DNA from 2 places in the Streptomyces sp. NPDC052910 genome. Region 2 is predicted to be linked to the other one. Evidence: riboswitches for the same ligand, from Rfam matches in the RefSeq annotation. Region 2 holds a riboswitch; the other holds the start of a gene.
What was found. Region 2 has a riboswitch for cobalamin ahead of ACZ6X9_RS02530 (ribonucleoside-diphosphate reductase subunit alpha). Riboswitches for the same ligand answer to the same signal wherever they lie in the genome.
Positions count from the first base shown of each region.

Region 1 (7,154 bases), on a different contig from region 2:
GGCCAGGGCGCTCTCGAGCTGTCCCACCCCGACCAGGTCGAGGTTGTTCGTCGGTTCGTCCAGCAGCAGCAACTGCGGGGCCGGTTCGGCGCACAGGACGCAGGCGAGCGTGGCGCGCAGGAGTTCGCCGCCGGAGAGGGCGCGTACGGGCAGGTGCGCGCCGGGGCCGCGGAACAGGAACCGCGCGAGCAGGTTCATCCGCTCCGCCTCCGGCCGGTGCGGGGCGGCCGCCGCGAAGTTCTCGGCCACGGTACGGCCGGGGTCGAGCAGGTCGAGGCGCTGCGAGAGGGAGGCGATCCGCCCGTCGGCCCGCCTGACCGTCCCGGCGTCCGGGGTCAGGTCGCCGGTGATCAGCCGCAGCAGCGTGGTCTTGCCCGCGCCGTTGGGCCCGGTGAGCGCGATGCGCTCGGGTCCGCGGATGGTCAGGTCGACGCCGTCCCCCGCGAACAGGTCGCGCTCGCCGTGGCGCACCCGCAGCCGCTCGCCGAGGACGAGGGTGCGGCCGGCGGGGACGTCGGTGTCGGGCAGTTCCAGGACGAGCCGCTGCTCGTCCCGCAGGGCGCGGCCCGCCTCGTCGAGCCGGGCGCGCGCCTCGTGGACGCGGGTGGCGTGCGTCTGGCCGGCCCGGCCGGCGGACTCCTGGGCGCCGCGCTTCATGTTCCCGGCGAAAATGCGCGGGAGGCCGGCGTTCTTGAGGTTGCGGGCGGCGTTGCTCGCGCGCTTCTCGGCCCGTTCGCGGGCCTGCTGCATCTCGCGCTTCTCCCGCTTCAGCTCCTGCTCGGCGTTGCGGACGTTCTTCTCCGCGACCTCCTGCTCGGCCCGTACGGCCTGCTCGTACTGGGTGAAGGTGCCGCCGTACAGGCGCAGTTCACCCCGGTCGAGTTCGGCGATGCGGTCCATGCGGTCGAGCAGTGCCCGGTCGTGGCTGACGAGCAGGAGGGTGCCGTTCCAGTCCGAGAGGACGTCGTAGAGCTTGTGGCGTGCTTCGATGTCGAGGTTGTTGGTCGGTTCGTCCAGCAGCAGCACGTCGGGCCGCTTGAGCAACTGCGCCGCCAGGCCGAGGCTGACGATCTGGCCGCCGCTGAGCGTGCCCAGGGTCCGGTCGAGGGCGAGGTGGCCGAGGCCGAGCCGGTCGAGCTGGGCGCGGGTGCGCTCCTCGATGTCCCAGTCGTCGCCGATGGTGGCGAAGTGTTCCTCGCTCACGTCACCGGACTCGACGGCGTCGATGGCGCGGACGACCGCGTCGACGCCCAGGATCTCGGCCACCGTCGGTTCGCCGGCGAGGGGGAGGGTCTGCGGGAGGTAGCCGGTCGTGCCGTGCACGCTCAGGGCACCGGCGGTCGGGCGGAGTTCGCCGGCGATGAGCTTCAGCAGGGTGCTCTTGCCGGAACCGTTGGGCGCCACCAGCCCCGTACGTCCGGCGCCGACGGTGAAGGACAGGTCCTCGAAGACCGGGGTGTCGTCGGGCCAGGAGAAGGCGAGCTGGGAGCAGATGACGGAAACGTCGGACATGTGGATGACCTCGCGTGGAACCGAGGGCAGAGCTCCCCGCCGCGCGAAGAACCGTCGCGCGGAGAGCACTGCGCCTGAACACAGGGAAAAGGGGAGGACGAGACGACCACGACGGCGGTACCGCTCGGAGCGCGCCTGCCGGTGGCCGATCAGATCCGGGTATCACCCGGAGATGTCGTCGTCACCCACCATGTCCGGTCTCCTCTGCGAAAGATCATTGACGCCTTCACCATACCAGCCACACGGCCGCGGTGCGCGGGTGACGCCTCAGAGCCCCAGGTCCCAGGCCAGGCAGGCGAGATGGGTCCGCACCTCGGGGCCGCCGGCGCCGTACTCCGGGGCCCCGGGCGAGGCCGCCTTCTCCTCGGTCATGTCCTCGTAGGCGATCCGCTCGGGCAGCGCGCCGAACCGCGCGTGGCGCACGGCCGAGTCGCCGTCCCGCATCCCGCTTTCCCGTGTCGTCATCTTCTCGATCCTTCCACTCCACTGGAATTGATGGAACGTCACGTCACAGACGATCGGCGTCGATGACGGCCCGGGCGAACGCCTCGGGCGCCTCCTGGGGCAGGTTGTGGCCGATCCCCTTCAGGGTCCGGTGGTCATAGGGGCCCGTGAACCGGTCCCGGTAGGAAGACCCGTCGCCCGGGGCCGTGAACGGGTCCCGCTCGGCGTCGAGCGTCACCGTCGGCACAGCGATGAACGGCCGGGCGGCGAGCCGCTTCTCGTACGGCTCGTACCGCCGCTCGCCCTCGGCGAGGCTCAGCCGCCAGCGGTAGTTGTGGATCACGATGGCGGCGTAGTCCGGGTTCTCGAAGGCGGCGGCCGTGCGCCCGAAGGTGGCGTCGTCGAAGTCCCAGGTCGGGGAGACGGTGTCCCAGACCAGCCGGGTGAGGTCGTGCCGCTTGTCCTGGTCCTCCATGGCGGCCCGGCCGCGCTCGGTGGCGAAGTAGAACTGGTACCACCAGGCGTGTTCGGCCGCGGGCGCCAGCGGCCGGAGGTTCGCCTCCCGGTCGACGACCAGGTAACCGCCGACCGACACCAGGGCCTTGCAGCGCTCGGGCCACAGCGCCGCGACGATACCGGCGGTCCTGGCCCCCCAGTCGAACCCGGCGAGCACCGCCTTCTCCAGCCCCAGCGCGTCCATCAGGGCGACGGTGTCGAGGGCGAGGGCGGACTGCTGCCCGTTGCGGAAGGTCCGGCCGGAGAGGAAACGGGTGGTGCCGTGGCCGCGCAGAAAGGGAACGATCACCCGGTACCCCTCGGCCGCCAGCAGGGGCGCGACCTCGGCGAAGCTGTGGATGTCGTACGGCCAGCCGTGCAGACAGACGACCGGCGGCCCGTGCGCCGGCCCCGCCTCGGCGTAACCGACCTCCAGCAGACCCGCCCTGACCTTCTTGAGCGGGGGGAACGCGCCGCGCCCGCGGGAGCCTCCGGCACCGCTCCGCCGTTCCGCCGCGGCCCACGCCGGTGCCGGCCCCGAAGTGACCGCGCCGCCTGCTCCGAGGCCGAGCGCCTTGCCGAACGTCCGCCGATCGATCATGTCGAGCCCTCCGTGCGTGCGAAGTGCCTGGGCCCGGGACAGCGGGCGTGCCGACGACTATGGCACGGCGCGCGTCACCGGTCAAACAGGTGACGCCATGCAACTCCGCGCGGTACGAGGAGGCTTGCTCGCCGACCGACCCCGACCTCGCCACCCGTCCCGCGCCTGAAGACGCGCACCCCGGGCGCGCTCGGGGGCGTGGGGGGCGCAGCCCCGCAGGGAACGGCGAAAGGAAGGAGCACGAACCCCCCTCAAACGAACACCCCTCACACCCCGCCCACGACCGGGTCCACCCGCGCGTGCGGATCGGCGCCCCGCAGGCAGTGCTCCTCCACCGCCCGCCACCGCGTGCTCCACGCCGTCCGCCGGGGAGCACGCCCTCGGACGGACCCGCCCTTACTCCGCCGACGGCTGCCGCACCTCCCCCGTCCCCAGCGTGATCACGGCCCGCGCCCGCATCGGCTCCTCCTCCCCGCGCCGGGAGAGCAGGGTGATCTCCTCGACCTCCGCCGACAGCGTCCCGAGCCGCGGCGTGAGCTCGGCGGCCAGGGCGCGCGGCCGCGTGGTGCGGCCGAGCGAGAGGTGCGGGACGAAGCGGTCGCCGCGACCGCCACAGAGCGGGAAGCGGGACGTCAGCTCCTCGTACAGCAGCTCCCAGGGGGCCCGGCCCGCGGCCGCCGGGTCGAGCCACACCGTGGCGTACCGCCGGTGCCGGAAGTACCGGACGCCCGCCGGCCGGGCCGGGAAGGCCGGGCACTCGGCCGCCGCGGCGGAGAGCGGCGGCAGGGCCCGGGGGAACTCCTCCTCGGGCACGAAGCCGAACAGCAGGTTCACATGCGGGGGCCACCGCCGCACCTGCGGGTCGTGCTCCCGGCGGATGTCCTGGATCACCGGCCACAACGCGCGCGGCGGCAGCCACGCCACAGCCGTCCGGGCCGTCGGCGCCACCCCGGGGAACAAGTCGCCGCCCACCCCTCCATGCTCCCCGCCGCACCGGCTCCGCACGAGTCGGACGGCCCCCGTCCGCCCGCCGCACAGCGCGTCCCACGTATCCCGGCTCACCTTTCCCGTCACGAACTCCCTTCCACCGGCGGCCTCGCAGCCTCTAGGGTGGCGGGTGCAGTCGGTTCGCCCCGTCCGCCAGGCGGGAGGCGTCGCAAGAGGGAACCCGGTGCGAATCCGGGACTGCCCCGCAGCGGTGAGCGGGAACGACCGCCGTCATACGCACTGGGCCCGGCGTACCGGGCCCGGGAAGCGACGGCCAGTAGGTGTCTCGTACGACACGAGGCGCGCCCGCGAGTCCGAAGACCTGCCCACTGCCCGCGTACGGCCCACCGTGCGCGGACATCCCGGTGACCTCGAGGGCGGGTCGGCGTACACACCAGGCGGACGGCCGCGCCGAGCCACGCGCGTCACCGCCCGGTCCGTCGTCCTTCGCGCCCCCGATCCGTGCCGGGATCCCAGGGAACGAGCTCGCGAAGGAGATCTCCGTGACCACCAAGCCCGCGGCCGCGGCAGCACGGGCCACCGTGTACGGCTACCCCCGTCAGGGGCGGAACCGGGAACTGAAGAAGGCCGTCGAGGGGTACTGGAAGGGCCGCGTCGACGCGGCCGGGCTCCGGTCCGTCGCCGCCGGTCTGCGCCGGGACACCTGGCGGGAGCTGACGCGGGCCGGCGTCCACGAGGTGCCGGCCGGCGACTTCTCGTACTACGACCACGTCCTCGACACCACCGTCATGGTCGGCGCGATCCCCGCCCGCCACCGCGCCGCGGTGGAAGCCGACGAACTGGCCGGCTACTTCGCCATGGCCCGCGGCACCCAGGACGTGGCGCCGCTGGAGATGACCAAGTGGTTCGACACCAACTACCACTACCTGGTGCCGGAGCTGGGGCCGGACACGGTCTTCGCCACCGACTCGTCCAAGTACACGGAGGAGGTCAAGGAGGCGCTGGCCCTGGGCCTGACCCCGCGGCCCGTCCTGGTCGGTCCCGTCACCTACCTCCTGCTGGCCAAGCCCGCGCCCGGCGTCGCACCGGACTTCGACCCGCTGACCCTGCTCGACCGGCTGCTGCCCGTCTACGCCGAGGTCCTGTCCGACCTGCGCGCGGCGGGCGCCGAGTGGGTGCAGCTCGACGAGCCGGCCCTCGTCCAGGACCGTACGCCCGCGCAACTCGGCGCGGCCGCGCGGGCGTACCGCGACCTCGGTACCGCCACCGACCGGCCGAAGCTGCTGGTGGCCTCCTACTTCGACCGGCTCGGCGAGGCCCTCCCGGTCCTGGCCAAAGCCCCGGTGGAGGGGCTCGCCCTGGACTTCACCGGGCCCGCCGCCGCCAACCTGGACGCGCTGGCCGCCGTGGGCGGGCTGCCCGGCAAGCGGCTGGTCGCGGGTGTCGTCGACGGGCGCAACATCTGGGTCGCCGACCTGGAGAAGTCGCTGACCACCCTCGGCACCCTGCTGGGGCTCGCCGAGCGGGTCGACGTGGCGGCCTCCTGCTCGCTGCTCCACGTCCCGCTCGACGCCACCGCCGAACGCGACGTCGACCCCCAGATCCTGCGCTGGCTCGCGTTCGCGCAGCAGAAGGCGGACGAGGTCGCCACCCTCGCCCGGGGCCTGACCCACGGCACCGGCGCCATCGCCGCCCGATTGGCCGCCAACCGCGCCGACCTGGCCTCCCGGGCCGCCTCTCCGATCACCCACGACCCGGCGGTCCGGGCCCGGGCCGCCGCCGTCACCGCGGCCGACAGCCGCCGCACCGGCCCTTACCCCGAGCGGGCCGCCGCCCAGCGCGCCCGGCTCCGACTGCCGCTGCTGCCGACCACGACCATCGGATCCTTCCCGCAGACCGACGAACTCCGCGCCGTCCGGGCCGGTCTGCGGGCCGGACGGCTCGACGCGGCCGGCTACGAACAGCGCGTCGAGGCGGAGATCCGGGAGGTGATCGCCTTCCAGGAGAAGGCGGGCCTGGACGTCCTCGTGCACGGCGAGCCCGAACGCGACGACATGGTCCAGTACTTCGCCGAGCGGCTGACCGGCTACCTCGCCACCCGGCACGGCTGGGTGCAGTCGTACGGCACCCGCTACGTCCGCCCGCCGATCCTGGCCGGCGACGTCTCGCGCCCGGAACCGATGACGGTGCGCTGGACGACGTACGCCCGGTCCCTCACCGAGCGTCCCGTCAAGGGCATGCTCACCGGTCCGGTCACCATGCTCGCCTGGTCGTTCGTCCGCGACGACCAGCCGCTCGCCGAGACGGCCCGGCAGGTGGCCCTCGCCCTGCGCGACGAGGTCGGCGACCTGGAGGCGGCCGGTACACCGGTCGTCCAGGTCGACGAGCCCGCGCTGCGGGAGACCCTGCCGCTGCGCGCCGCGGACCGCCCGGCCTACCTGGAGTGGGCCACCGAGGCGTTCCGGCTCACCACCGGTGGCGTGCGGCCGGACACCCAGATCCACACGCACATGTGCTACGCCGAGTTCGGGGACATCGTCCGGGCCATCGACGACCTCGACGCCGACGTCATCAGCCTGGAGGCGGCCCGCTCGCACATGCAGGCCGCCCGCGACCTGGCCGCCCACGGCTACCCGCGCGAGGCCGGTCCGGGCGTGTACGACATCCACTCCCCGCGCGTACCGGGCGCGGAGGAGGCGGCCGACCTGCTGCGCACCGGCCTGAAGGCGATCCCCGCGGAACGGCTGTGGGTCAACCCCGACTGCGGCCTGAAGACCCGCGGCTGGCCGGAGACCCGGACCTCGCTGGAGAACCTGGTGGCCGCCGCCCGGACCGTCCGCGCCGAGCTGTCCGGGACCTGACGGGCCCGGGCCGTGGCCGCTCCCCTCCCCCCGTCCGCCGGCGCGCGCGGGCGGGGGCGGGCAGGCGGAGGCACCGGCGCGCCGACGCACCCGGCTCCCTGTCGGATGCGTCGGCGGCACGGACGGCACCGTACGTCACACAGCTCCGTCGCCCTTCCCGGAGCGGTCCTGTATCGCGCGAATGATCCCGGAGAAGTCCTCCCCCGCTCCCCGGCCCTCGGCGAACGCGGCGTACAACTCGGCCGCGCGCAGCCCGAGGACGGCGTCCACGCCGCCGGCGCGGATGGCGTCGG
Region 1 is NZ_JBVJJR010000002.1:688,456-695,609, forward strand. It holds gene abc-f (ribosomal protection-like ABC-F family protein) at 1-1,512, opposite strand, end outside; gene ACZ6X9_RS08725 (hypothetical protein) at 1,780-2,019, opposite strand; gene ACZ6X9_RS08730 (alpha/beta fold hydrolase) at 2,021-3,052, opposite strand; gene ACZ6X9_RS08735 (2'-5' RNA ligase family protein) at 3,449-4,024, opposite strand; cobalamin riboswitch at 4,160-4,383, shown strand; gene metE (5-methyltetrahydropteroyltriglutamate--homocysteine S-methyltransferase) at 4,543-6,861, shown strand; gene mmsB (3-hydroxyisobutyrate dehydrogenase) at 6,997-7,154, opposite strand, start outside.
Region 1: linked by a shared signal. The riboswitch ahead of metE (5-methyltetrahydropteroyltriglutamate--homocysteine S-methyltransferase) and the one ahead of ACZ6X9_RS02530 (ribonucleoside-diphosphate reductase subunit alpha) in region 2 are both predicted to bind cobalamin.

Region 2 (7,154 bases):
ACAGACCGGCTGCCGAACGGCCGTCGATGTACTGCCGATCGGTCGCGGATCAGCCGTGACTCATGTCGATCACACAGAAGCGGTTCCCCTCCGGGTCCGCGAGGACGACGAAATCGGGGTCCTCCGGATAGCGGTCCCAGTCGACCCGTCGGGCCCCGAGTGCCAGCAACCGCTTGACTTCCGCGGCCTGTTCGGCGGCGTCGTCCGCGTACAGGTCGAGGTGAACGCGCGGATACCGCTCGGCCGGCGTGTCGCTGGGCATCAGCGCCAGTCGGGGACCGGTGCCGCCGACGGCCGGTACCAGGACGGTGAAGGACGCGTCGACCGCACCGTCGCGTGGCACGTAACCGAGGGCCTCGGACCAGAACCCGGCGGCCCGCTCCATGTCGTCGACGCCCAGGACCAGCGTTCCGATACTCACCATCCCGCGATCATTGCAGACACCACTGACCTCGACAAGCACCGTTGCCCACAGCCGTGTTGCCGCCTCCGACCGGTCCCGCTCACCCCGCGCCGAGCAACGCGGGCAGCTTCCGCATGTCGTCGAAGACGACCGTGCCCGGCCCCTCCAGCCAGGCGGCGGGCGTCAGTCCACCGGCGTAACCAAAGGACCGCATCCCCGCCGCACGAGCGGCCCGGACGCCGTACCGGCTGTCCTCGACGACGGCACACCGGCCCGGGTCGGCGCCCATGGCGCGGGCGGCGTGCAGGAAGAGGTCCGGGGCGGGCTTGCCGCGTGCCACGTCCTCGGCACTGAAGACGCACCCTTCCTTGAAGAAGCCGTGGAGGCCGGTGAGCCGCAGGTTCTGCCGGACGGCGGTGTGATCGCCGTTGGAGGCGACGCAGAAGGGGACGTCCAGCTCCCCCAGCGCCTCGGCGACGCCCTCCACGGCCGTCAGCTCGGCGGCGAAGGCGTCCACGTAGCGCTGCTCGTACGGCTTCCACCAGTCGGCGGGCAGCGGCCGGCCGAGGCGTTCCGCGACCGCCTCGCGCATGATCTCCGCCGGGGACCCCACGAACTTCTCCGTGATTTCCGCCTCGGTGAACGGTGCCCCCAACTCGGCCAGATATTGCGCCTCCACGCGCACGCAGATCCGCTCGCTGTCCACCAGAACGCCGTCGCAGTCGAAGATGACGAGGTCAAAGGGCTTGTCGCGCATACCTTGCAGCCTATGCGCGGGGCCGGGGGCGCGCCCGGCCGCGGTCGGGGAGCCCGGGGCGCGCACCCAGCGCCCCGGCATGTCAGGGAACTTGATGTTGTCATACCGATATCCGGACAGGGGGTGACGACCGGAGGCTCCCTCACCTAGATTTCGTGCGCATTACGCGAATGATCGCGCCGCGAGGAATCGCTCCGCGAGCGTCGCGCCATGCCGCCGACCGCACGGGGACGGAGCCGTCGCATGTCCGAACCACCCGCTTCCGCACCACCCGCCGACGGCCGTCGCAAGCCGGTCGTGACCCTCCCGATGGTCGTCGCGGGCGTCTGTCTCGCCCTGCCGTTCGCGGCGATGCTCTGGGTCGATTCCTATGCCAGGCTGACGCCGGCGTTCATCGGCATCCCGTTCTTCTACTGGTACCAGATGCTCTGGGTGATCGTCTCCACGGCGCTGACGACCATCGCCTACGTGCTCGTGCGCCGCCAGGAGCGGGAGCGGAAGCGGGGTGGGCGGCCGTGAAGGACGGCGTCAACGGTGTCGCGCTCACCGTGTTCATCATCTTCTTCCTGGCCGTCACGGTCATGGGTTTCTACGCCGCGCGGTGGCGGCGGGCGGAGCACGCCGACAATCTCGACGAATGGGGTCTGGGCGGGCGCTCGTTCGGCACCTGGATCACCTGGTTCCTGCTGGGCGGCGATCTGTACACGGCGTACACCTTCGTCGCCGTGCCGGCGGCCGTCTACACCGGCGGCGCGGCCGGGTTCTTCGCCGTGCCGTACACGATCCTCTGCTACCCGCTCGTCTTCACCTTCCTGCCGCGCCTGTGGTCGGTGTCGCACAAGCACGGTTACGTCACCTCGTCCGACTTCGTCAGGGGCCGCTTCGGCTCCCGGGGACTGTCGCTGGCGCTCGCCCTCACCGGCATCCTCGCCACGATGCCCTACATCGCGCTGCAACTCGTCGGCATCCAGGCCGTGCTGGACGTGATGGGGATCGGTGGCGGGTCCAACTGGTTCATGAAGGACCTGCCGCTGCTCATCGCCTTCGGCGTGCTCGCGGCCTACACCTACTCCTCCGGGCTGCGGGCCCCCGCTCTGATCGCGTTCGTCAAGGACGCTCTGATCTACATCGTCATCGCGGTCGCCATCATCTACATCCCCGTCAAACTCGGCGGTTTCGACGACGTCTTCGCCAAGGCGGGCGAGGTGTTCTCCGTCAAGAACCCGGACACGGGCAAGCCGCGCGGCGCCCTGGTCACCGGGCCGGACGCGCAGTGGGCGTACGCGACCCTGGCCCTCGGTTCGGCGATGGCCCTCTTCCTCTACCCGCACTCCGTGACGGCCGTCCTCTCCAGCAAGAACCGCAACGTCATCCGGCGCAACACCACCATCCTGCCGCTGTACTCGCTGATGCTGGGGCTGCTCGCGATGCTCGGTTTCATGGCGGTCGCGGCCGGTATCAAGGTGAAGAACGCCCAGTTGGCCATTCCGCAGCTTTTCGAGGACATGTTCCCGGACTGGTTCACCGGCGTCGCCTTCGCGGCGATCGGCATCGGCGCCCTGGTCCCGGCGGCCATCATGTCCATCGCCGCCGCCAACCTGTTCACCCGCAACATCTACAAGGATTTCCTGCGCCCGGACGCCTCTCCCGCCCACGAGGCGAAGGTCTCCAAGCTGGCGTCCCTGCTGGTGAAGGTCGGCGCCCTGGTCTTCGTGCTCACCATGGACAAGACGGTGGCGATCAACTTCCAGTTGCTGGGCGGCATCTGGATCCTGCAGACGGTTCCCGCCCTGGTCGGCGGGCTCTTCACACGCTGGTTCCACCGCTGGGCCCTGCTGGCGGGCTGGGCGGCCGGCATGCTGTACGGCACGTGGCGCGCGTACGACACCCCGAGCGCCACGCAGGACCATTTCGGCAACACCAACCTCATCCCCCTCATCGGGGAGAAGGGGTATATCGGGCTCACGGCCTTCGCGCTGAACGTGCTCGTCGCGGTCGTGCTGACCTTTGTGTTCAAGGCGCTCGGCACACCGGACGGCGTGGACGAGACGAAGGCGTCCGACTACACGGCGGACGCCGGCGACCCGGGCGTCCAGGCCGAACTGCCCCCGGCGACGGCGGGAGCGCCGGGCGGGCACTGACGCCCCGGACGGGCGGGCCAGGGGCATCGTAGGCCCCTGGCCCGCCCGTTCCCGCACCCCGCGCCCCTTCTCCCGTCTCTCCCGCCCCGACGGCCCCGTGTGGTGCCGTTCGGGGCAGACGCCCCGGTGACGGCGTCACGGACGGACCGGGCTCCCGGTGCCGCCCCCCTTCCTCTTCAGCCAGGCCCGGCCCGGCCAGTCGGCGTGTGTCACCCGCATCGCCTCCCACGCCGGCAGCAAACCGGAGCCGACGCGGGCGGCCCGGCCCGCCTGCTCTCCGGCCATCCGATAGCCCATGTCGCTGGAGTCGACGAAGTGGTAGGTGCCGTCGGTGATCACGACCTTGGCGGCGACCCCGGCGAGCCCTTCCAGCAGGCCTTCCCGCAGCGCGGGCAGATGCTCCGCGGGCAACCGGTCTTCGGGGACGACGCTGCGGACCTCCAGCCCGCCGTCCGGGCCGGGCGGTTCGAAGTCGGCGACGATGTGCGCATAGGGACCGCAGGCGCCACGGTTCAGCCGGATGAGGACGCATATCTCTCGTACAGGAACGGGAAGATCGGTCATGCGGGCCACGGTAGGGGAGGCCCGGTTCACGGGACAGCGGATATCCCCGGGGCGTGGGGGTTCCGCCGCGGCCGGCGATTCGTCGCCCCGTCCGGCGGCTCGCGGCGGTGTGATCGATCTCCTGCCGGCGAGGGTGAGCGCTGCGCGCCGTGACGGAGTCGTCCGCCGCCGGCTCCCGCACCGCTCCTACGCTTTCGTGAAGCCCGGGCGCCCTTCCCGTCTCCCGCCCGGCGAGCGGCGATCGCTTCCGTGAACGGCGGCCTCGAAGCCCCCTCCCGATAGCACATTCCGCGACCGTCCCATGACGTGACGACACAACATGTGGGGGCACGCGCGACCGTCGGCACTAGATGTATGCTCGTGCTCGCTGTCGCCGCAGGGGAATCCGGTGGAAATCCGGAACTGTCCCGCAACGGTGTACGTACGGGCCCAATCCGCCCGTTCCGCAGTCCGAGGACCTGCCGGCAGCACGCCAGCACCGGGCCCGCCCGGTACGGCGTCTGAACACGTCCGGGCCTCGCGGGTTGGGCCGGTGGACGCCCGCGCGCACGCCTCGTACGGCTTCCGTACGCCGTCGGCTGCGCGTGCGCGCCCCCCTGCCCTCCCACCGAGGCCCCCAGCCGAGCGAGGGAGAGCCACACGTGACGATCGCGCCCGCGGAACCTGCTTCAGGTCCGGTTTCAGCGCCCGAGGCGGACACGGTAGCGACCGGCGGCCCCGGGACCGCGCTCCTGCGCACCCTGACGGAGCTCACCGCCGATCTGCCCGCCACCGACCCCGGCAAGGTCGCCGCCGCCGCGCTGCGCGGCCGGCACCCCGGGTCGGACGAGGCCGAACTGCGTTCGCTGGCCACCGAGGCCGCGGCCGGGCTGATCTCCGAGGAGCCCGAGTACTCGCGGCTCGCCGCGCGGCTCCTGACGCTCGCCATCGCCCAGGAGGCGGCCGGGCAGGGCGCGGTCTCCTTCTCCGCGTCCGTCGCCACCGGCCACCGCGAAGGCCTGATCGCCGACGACACCGCCGCGTTCGTGCGCACGCACGCCGAGCGCCTGGACGCCCTCGTCGAGGGCGCGCTCGCCGACGGCGCCGACGACCGCTTCGGCTACTTCGGTCTGCGCACCCTGCACAGCCGCTACCTGCTCCGCCACCCGATCACCCGCGACGTGATCGAGACGCCGCAGCACTTCCTGCTGCGTGTGGCCTGCGGTCTGGCCGAGGACCACTCGGTCCGCGCCCTGGAGGACGTGGCCGAGCTCTACCGCCTCACCAGCACGCTCTCGTACCTCCCCTCCTCCCCCACGCTCTTCAACTCCGGCACGCGGCACCCGCAGATGTCGTCCTGCTACCTGCTGGACTCGCCGCTGGACGAGCTGGACTCGATCTACGACCGCTACCACCAGGTCGCGCGGCTGTCGAAGCACGCGGGCGGCATCGGCCTCTCGTACTCCCGGATCCGCTCGCGCGGTTCGCTGATCCGCGGCACCAACGGCCACTCCAACGGCATCGTGCCGTTCCTGCGGACGCTCGACGCCTCCGTCGCCGCCGTCAACCAGGGCGGTCGGCGCAAGGGCGCGGCCTGCGTCTACCTGGAGACCTGGCACGCGGACATCGAGGAGTTCCTGGAGCTCCGCGACAACACCGGTGAAGAGGCCCGGCGCACCCACAACCTCAACATCGCGCACTGGATCCCGGACGAGTTCATGCGCCGGGTCGAGGCGGACGCCGACTGGTCGCTGTTCTCCCCGGCGGACACCCCGGACCTGGTCGACCTCTACGGCGACGAGTTCGACGCCGCGTACCGGAAGTACGAGGCCGAGGGCAAGGCCGTCAAGACCATTCCGGCGCGGGTGCTCTACGCCCGGATGATGCGCACCCTCGCGCAGACCGGCAACGGCTGGATGACGTTCAAGGACGCCGCCAACCGCACCGCCAACCAGACCGCCGAGCCCGGCCAGGTCGTCCACTCCTCCAACCTCTGCACGGAGATCCTGGAGGTCACCGACGACGGCGAGACCGCGGTCTGCAACCTCGGCTCCGTCAACCTCGCCGCCCACCTCGGCGCGGACGGCGAGATGGACTGGGCGAAGCTGGACCGCACGGTCCGCACGGCCGTCACCTTCCTCGACCGCGTCGTGGACATCAACTTCTACCCGACCGAGCAGGCGGGGAACTCCAACTCCCGCTGGCGCCCGGTCGGTCTGGGCCTGATGGGTCTCCAGGACGTCTTCTTCCGGCTGCGGCTGCCCTTCGACTCCTCCGAGGCGAAGGCGCTGTCCACCCGGATCTCCGAGCGGATCATGCTCGCGGCGTACGAGGCGTCCGCCGACCTCGCCGAGCGACACGGCCCGCACCCGGCCTGGTCCGCGACCCGCACCGCGCGCGGCGTGCTGCACCCGGACCACTACCCGAACACCGAGCCGACCTGGGCGGAGCGCTGGGACGCGCTGCGCGCCCGGATCGCCTCCGTCGGCATGCGCAACTCGCTGCTGCTGGCCATCGCGCCGACCGCGACGATCGCGTCCATCGCCGGTGTCTACGAGTGCATCGAGCCGCAGGTGTCGAACCTGTTCAAGCGCGAGACGCTCAGCGGTGAGTTCCTCCAGGTCAACACCTACCTGGTGGAGGACCTGAAGAAGCTCGGCGTGTGGGACCGCGCCACACGCGACGCGATGACCGACGCCAACGGCTCGATCCAGGACATGGCGTGGATCCCGCAGGAGGTGCGCGATCTCTACCGCACCGCCTGGGAGATCCCGCAGCGCGCCCTGATCGACATGGCCGCGGCCCGCACCCCGTACCTGGACCAGAGCCAGTCGCTCAACCTGTTCATGGCCTCGCCCACCATCGGCAAGCTCAGCTCGATGTACGCGTACGCCTGGAAGCAGGGCATCAAGACCACGTACTACCTGCGTTCGCGCCCGGCGACCCGGATCGCCCGGTCTGCCGGCGCGGCCGCCACCGTCCCCGTCCCCGTCCAGCAGGCCGCGCCCGACGCGGACGCCATCGCCTGCTCCCTGGAAAACCCCGAGTCCTGCGAGGCCTGCCAGTAATGTCGAACGAACAGAAGAACCTGCTCGACCCGGGCTTCGAACTGACCCTGCGCCCCATGCGGTACCCGGACTTCTACGACCGCTACCGCGACGCGATCAAGAACACCTGGACCGTGGAGGAGGTCGACCTCCACTCCGACGTGTCCGACCTCGCCAAGCTCTCCCCGGGCGAGCAGCACATGATCGGCCGGCTCGTCGCGTTCTTCGCGACCGGCGACTCGATCGTGGCCAACAACCTCGTG
Region 2 is NZ_JBVJJR010000001.1:588,705-595,858, forward strand. It holds gene ACZ6X9_RS02505 (VOC family protein) at 50-424, opposite strand; gene ACZ6X9_RS02510 (HAD family hydrolase) at 504-1,160, opposite strand; gene ACZ6X9_RS02515 (DUF3311 domain-containing protein) at 1,404-1,679, shown strand; gene mctP (monocarboxylate uptake permease MctP) at 1,676-3,301, shown strand; gene ACZ6X9_RS02525 (hypothetical protein) at 3,437-3,865, opposite strand; adenosylcobalamin-variant (AdoCbl-variant) riboswitch at 4,233-4,333, shown strand; gene ACZ6X9_RS02530 (ribonucleoside-diphosphate reductase subunit alpha) at 4,507-6,912, shown strand; gene ACZ6X9_RS02535 (ribonucleotide-diphosphate reductase subunit beta) at 6,912-7,154, shown strand, end outside.